2 regions of the Cytobacillus sp. SAFR-174 genome follow, and region 1 is predicted to be linked to the other one. Evidence: predicted binding sites of a transcription regulator. Region 1 holds the regulator's gene; the other holds the start of a gene.
What was found. Region 1 encodes NrdR, which represses ribonucleotide reductase genes. Its sites were predicted from a motif close to AACACNATATATNGTGTT; they were not measured.
Positions count from the first base shown of each region.

Region 2: a site for NrdR is predicted at 1,469-1,486, ahead of ACTHRG_RS17700 (vitamin B12-dependent ribonucleotide reductase). Genes of this name have one in related genera too.

Region 1 is NZ_JBQCMZ010000007.1:82,510-85,933, forward strand. It holds gene ACTHRG_RS09490 (glyceraldehyde-3-phosphate dehydrogenase) at 1-156, shown strand, start outside; gene speD (adenosylmethionine decarboxylase) at 478-852, shown strand; gene ACTHRG_RS09500 (hypothetical protein) at 986-1,390, shown strand; gene nrdR (transcriptional regulator NrdR) at 1,493-1,954, shown strand; gene ACTHRG_RS09510 (replication initiation and membrane attachment family protein) at 2,095-3,424, shown strand, end outside.
Region 2 is NZ_JBQCMZ010000018.1:97,575-100,998, reverse strand. It holds gene ACTHRG_RS17710 (rhodanese-like domain-containing protein) at 1-267, opposite strand, end outside; gene ACTHRG_RS17705 (lipoate--protein ligase family protein) at 450-1,286, shown strand; gene ACTHRG_RS17700 (vitamin B12-dependent ribonucleotide reductase) at 1,636-3,424, shown strand, end outside.

The sequences.
Region 1 (3,424 bases):
ATCATTGATGGATTATCTACAATGGTAATCGGCACCAGCAAAGTGAAAGTGCTTGCCTGGTACGATAATGAGTGGGGCTATTCTTGCCGTGTCGTAGACTTGACAAAATATGTTGCACAGGAACTTTTTCAGGCATCTGCCGTAAAAGTTGGATAATTGCCAATCTCTTTTAAATAGAACTACCCATACCCTTAAAGCCTGCCATCCCCGGCAGGCTCCTTTTTTTGGACAAAATTAAATCCTGAGAAGGAAAAGTCTTCAGAAATTTTGCCAAAAAAAATGTAAAACAATGTGTTGCAAAAAGAAATTAAACAAAGTATACTAATCCTCGTGAACTTCTCCGAGGTTTTGGTATGGTAGCTACTTAAAGGGTTAGGACCTCTCTGGACTAACTTTCCCCCGTGGTAGTTATAGACCAGTATAAATCTGGAATTTCATTAATTAATAGCTTAAAAGTTTAAAGGGGGAAATTTGAATATGGAAACTATGGGTCGTCACGTTATCTCAGAACTTTGGGGATGCGATTTTGAAAAGTTAAATGATATGGATTTTATTGAGCAGACATTCGTAAATGCTGCATTAAAATCTGGTGCTGAAATTCGCGAGGTTGCATTTCATAAGTTTGCGCCACAGGGTGTAAGCGGAGTGGTGATCATCTCTGAATCTCATTTAACTATTCACAGCTTCCCGGAGCATGGCTATGCCAGCATTGATGTGTATACGTGTGGAGATCTTGACCCTAACATCGCTGCAGACTTTATTGCAGAAGCGTTAGGAGCTCAAACGCGTGAGAATATCGAAATTCCTCGCGGTATGGGTCCAGTTCAAGTTAAACAAGCTCAAGTACTTTAATACTAGAATGATCTTAGGCAATCCAGAGGTGTATCTGATACACCTCTTTTTATTTTGCTTAAAATCCATTGCCTTTAGTATCTTAATAAAAAATAGTACAATAAGGATACAAATAATATACGGAGGAAAGAGAATGTCAATTTTCAGGCAGCTTGCCAGCCGCTATAAAAAGCAGTGTGAAACAAATGAAAATCACTCTGACCCTGAGCTCGCTACAAGATATTATAGAACCAATACAGCACAAATGCTGCAGACGATTGAAGAGTTATTCAAAGCAGATCGCAATGTAAACATTCTCAGCATTTCTAAAGAACACGGCGAGATTGCAGCAGAACTTAAAAAAGACAAAACCTGTTTTGCGATTGTGACAGTCGTGACTGTCAAGCCTTTTGAAACGGCTGTAGATATCAATATTTCAACTGAGCAGTCCTCACCGGCAGGTGTGCATCCAATTCTTAAAAGAGAAGTACTTTCGATATATGAAAAATTAAATAAACGGCATGACTTTCTCGGTTCTGCAAGAAACGCAGATAAATAGTTGTACTTGTACTGTCAACTCCTTTTTTATAAGATAAGAGTATCAAATAATATTCGGTAATTTGTTTAAAGCCAACTTATAAAAAAATTCGGAGCTGATTGTATGAGATGCCCTTCATGCCAAAACAATAATACCCGTGTGCTCGATTCCCGTCCTGTGGATGACAGCCGATCCATCCGCCGCAGAAGGGAATGCGAGAAATGCGGATACCGGTTTACGACTTTTGAGAAAGTGGAAGAAATTCCGTTAATCGTTGTGAAAAAAGAAGGTACGAGAGAGGAATTCAGCCGGGAAAAAATTCTGAGAGGCCTTATTAAAGCTTGTGAAAAGAGGCCGGTAGCCCTTAAAGATCTGGAGGACATTACTTTTGAAGTGGAGAAAGAACTCCGCAGCAATGGTGTCTCTGAAATAAAAAGCGATGAAATTGGCGAAATGGTCATGGACAGGCTCGCAAATGTGGATGAGGTCGCATATGTCCGTTTCGCATCGGTATACAGGCAATTTAAAGATATCAATGTGTTTATTGATGAACTCAAGGAATTAATTAAAAAAGAACAATCGTAATCAGGACAGTTTTGCCGCTGCCGCTGATTTTTGATGAAATAGGCTGATGGGCTGAAGGTTTTTCTTTGGCTCTTTTTTTTGCGGGATATGCTTTTGATGAACATTCTAATAAAAATATTTTATAGAAAAAGGTGAACACCATGGCCCAGCATTGGCAGGAGATGCTCCCCATTGATCGATATACAGTAGCAGCCAGCGGGCTTTTGCATGATTATGACCGGAAAGTGCTGACACTGTTATATCAGCCGCTCATTGGCTCTGAGTGCTTCAGTTTGTATATGACTTTATGGGCAGAGCTTGAAGAAAACCGGCTATGGTCATCTTCAAATTCACACCATAGTTTAATGAATTTCATGGGGATGGGGCTTAAGGATATTTATGAAGCCCGTCTCAAGCTTGAAGGAATAGGACTTTTAAAGGTATATGTTAACAAGGATGAAGAGACAAGGTCATTCATTTACGAACTGCTTCCACCGCTGACACCTGAACAATTCTTTCTTGACGGCATGCTCAATATCTATCTTTATAAGAAGTTGGGCAAAAACCAATTTATGAGACTGAAGCGCTTCTTCTCGGATCAGAAGGTGCAGCCGGCCAGAGGGTACAAGGAAGTAACAAAGGCTTTCCAGGATGTATTTCAATCCGGGCACCCTGGTTCGTTTGACGATGAAGTGGTGCAGCTGATGAATGAAACAGATGAGGAAGGGTATATTGGAAGGCGTGAGCAGGAAGGCATTCAAATCGGGAATGAAGATTTTAATTTTGAATTGCTTCAGGCAGGGCTGAATGAATCGCTTGTACCAAAAAAAGCCCTTACAGTTAAAGTAAAGGAATCCATCAGCAATCTTGCTTTTTTATATGGAATCGACCCTATTCAGATGAAAAATATTGTCATCAGCGCCGTGAATGAAGATAATGAGATAAACATTGATGAATTAAGAAAATCTGCACGTGATTGGTATCAATTCCAAAACCAGGATATGCTGCCATCCCTGATTGACAGGGTTCAGCCTGCCAGCCATCAATCTCAAAAAAAGCAGCCTGAAACACAGGAAGAAGAATTGATCCGTTATTTGGAAATAACCTCACCAAGGCAGCTTTTAAAAGATATTTCCGGAGGAGCGGAACCTTCAAAAGGTGATCTGCAGATTATAGAAGATGTCATGTTCCAGCAAAAGCTTTTACCCGGGGTAATTAATGTGCTGATTCAATATGTTATGCTCAAAACAGATATGAAGCTGACCAAAGGGTACGTAGAAAAAATAGCAGGCCACTGGGCAAGAAAGAAGATTAAAACACCCCAGGCAGCTATTGAATTAGCTAAAAAAGAACATCGCCAATACCTTGATTGGGCAGAAGGAAAGAAAACAGCAGGCCCCACGGGGAACAAAAGGAAGCCGATCAGGACAGAGATGCTTCCGGACTGGTTTGATGAAAATAGCAGCAAAGCCTCCAAGAAGGAACAGGCCC
Region 2 (3,424 bases), on a different contig from region 1:
TTGGCAATATAAGTAGACTGGCTTGTCCGGACGCAATTCTTTCATGCGCATTTTCATTTGTGAAAGCGGTATATTGCGTGCGCCTAAAATATGGCCGTTTTCAAATTCATTTGGTTCGCGAACATCGATTAATTGGGCTTTTCTATAGCCTTCTCTAAACTGGTCTTCAGTAAGCGTTTTAACAATTCGGCGCTGATAAAACCATGTTATGACAGAATAGGTAATGATTGCACCCAAAATGATAAGAATGAAATAAAGTGTTTCCAATATGTCTTTCTCCTTTCACACATAGGTAAGCCAACTAATATTATATAAGTCTTTCCTGATTGGAGTAAAGGAAATCTGGTAAATTTGTTATGGAAATTCAACTTGCTTTAATTTTCATTGGAATTTTGTTAGACTAATAACCGCAAATGACAAGTTAAAGAAATTGAAAATGAGGGTTACATATGACTAAAGAAGTTTGGCGGTTTATCGATTCAGGAGAAGGTTCACCTTCTTTTAATATGGCTTTGGATGAAGCCTTGCTTGATTGGAACAGTGAGGGGAAGATGCCACCTGTAATCCGGTTTTACGGCTGGAATCCCGCAACTCTTTCAATCGGATACTTCCAAAAGGCTGAAAAAGAAATAGATATGGAAGCAGTGAAGCAGCATGGCCTGGGGTTCGTCCGCAGACCAACAGGTGGAAGAGGGGTGCTGCACGAACATGAACTCACATACAGTGTTATCGTTCCTGAATTCCACCCGGAAATGCCGAGTACAGTAACTGAAGCATACAGAGTCATTTCTGAAGGAATTCTAAAAGGTTTTCACGCCTTGGGAATGGAAGCTTATTTCGCCGTACCAAAGACGGCTGAAGAAAGAGACTCTCTAAAAAATCCAAGATCTGCTGTTTGTTTTGATGCCCCAAGCTGGTATGAACTTGTTGTAGAAGGCCGTAAAGTTGCAGGGAGTGCACAAACAAGACAGAAAGGTGTAATCCTTCAGCATGGCTCTATTTTGCTTGATTTGGATGAAGACAAGCTGTTCAGCTTGTTCAAATATCCTAATGACCGGGTAAAAGAGAGAATGCAAAAGGCTTTTAAAAATAAAGCTGTTGCCATAAATGAGCTGACAGCAGAAAATATTACTCTTGAACAGGCTAAGGCAGCTTTCAAGAAAGGGTTTGAGGAAGGCCTTGACATTGTACTGGAACCTTACGAGCTTTCAGATGAAGAGATGGCATATGTACAAAAAATCGCAAAAGAACGATATGAAAGCGATGACTGGAACTATAAGAGATAAAAGCGGATAAGTCGCTTTTTCTCTTTTTTTAATGAATAATTTTCCAATTACTGCTCTGAAAAAGTGCAAGCTTCAAAATATGTTAAAATTTATCGTTAATTGTCGGAAATCGGCTGTTAACTCTGTTTTTCTTTAAATTTTAGTATATTTTAAGTTTGACAAAATCAGATTCAGTTGAATCAGACACAATATGTAGTGGTGTCGAAAATATTTAGGACACTATATATTGATTTTGAGGTTTGAGTTATGGTAACTTTAGGGTACTCTTTTAAAACAGATAGATTTACCCTATCTGACAGAATACTTACACACATTAATTAGATAATTGAATTTAGAAGGAGTTGTAACAATGTCTGTTGCTCTAGGACAAAAAATGAAATTGAACATTGAACGTTTAAACAAGGACATCCGTCTCTTTCCTCAGGTTCACCCAGTAACCTCAGATATGAAAATGACCCACAAAGGTGTTTCCCGCTTGGTTATGCTAGATCGCTATACCTTCAAAGACACCGAGAAAGTGACACTCACAAACGGTGACTTCGTTGTCCTCACCATTAAGGAAGATCCCAAATTTCCTGCACGCGGCTTAGGCTATATCCTCGATATTGACTGGGAAAACAAGACAGCCAAGGTTTTAGTAGAGGAAGATTACAGAGGGGTGCTGGATGATCCGGAAGAAACGAGAACAGGCATTATTACAAAGCCTCTTGATGTAATCGAGAAGCCTTTGGAAATCTTCTATGAGCAAATCGCCAAGCGTAACGCAACAGGCCTTGCATCGGTGGAGAAGACCGAAGAAAAGAGAAAAGAGTGGTTTGAGAAGTTCTATCAGGAATTGAAAAATCTTAATTTCATTCCGGCTGGCCGCGTGCTGTATGGAGCTGGTGCTGACACAGATGTTACGTACTTCAACTGCTACGTAATGCCATTCGTGCAGGATTCCCGTGAAGGAATCTCCGAGCACCGCAAGCAGGTAATGGAGATCATGAGCCGCGGCGGCGGAGTAGGGACAAACGGTTCAACTCTGAGACCTCGTAATACACTGGCCAAAGGTGTAAACGGCAAATCCTCCGGTTCGGTTTCATGGCTGGATGATATTGCGAAGCTTACACACCTGGTGGAGCAGGGGGGATCCCGCAGAGGTGCGCAGATGATTATGCTATCCGATTGGCATCCGGATATTATCGAATTCATCATCTCGAAAATGCAAAACCCGAGAATTTTACGCTTCCTGCTTGAAAATACAAATGATGAAACAATAAGAAAATATGCTAAAGAAAAATTAAAATTTACTCCATTTAATGAACAGGAAATTGCCATGTACCAGGGCATTATTAATTATAAAAGTATTCCAGGCTATGGCGGCTTCAGTGAAAACATCATAAAAGATGCTGAGGAGAAGCTGGCGGCTGGCGGTACTTATAGTGTTCATAACTCTGAGTTCCTTACAGGAGCAAACATTTCAGTCTGCCTCACGAAAGAATTTATGAATGCGGTTGAAAATGATGCAGAATATGAGCTTCGTTTCCCGGATGTTGAATCCTATGATGCTGAAACGATGAAAACATACAACGAAGAATGGCATAAAGTCGGTGATGTCAGAGAGTGGGAAAAACTAGGCTATAAAGTCCGTGTTCACCGTAAAATTAAAGCGAAAGAGCTTTGGAACCTGATTAACATTTGTGCAACATACTCAGCTGAACCAGGCATTTTCTTTATCGATAACGCAAACGACATGACAAATGCACAGGCATACGGACAAAGGGTTGTAGCTACAAACCCTTGTGGCGAGCAGCCTCTGGCGCCAAATTCTGTATGCAACCTTGCAGCAGTAAATCTTGCAGAAATGGCAGATAAAGAAAATAAAACTGTTAATTTTGAAAAGCTGAAGCGTACTGTTGAAGTGGGTGTACGGATGCAGGACAACGTAATAGATGCTACACCATACTTCCTTGAAGAGAACAAAAAGCAGGCATTAGGCGAGCGACGAGTTGGTCTTGGCGTTATGGGGCTTCATGATCTGCTCATCTATTGTGAAACAGAATATGGCTCTGAAGAAGGCAACGTGCTGATTGATAAAGTCTTTGAAACCATTGCTACATCAGCATACAAAGCTTCTGTAAAGCTTGCGGAGGAAA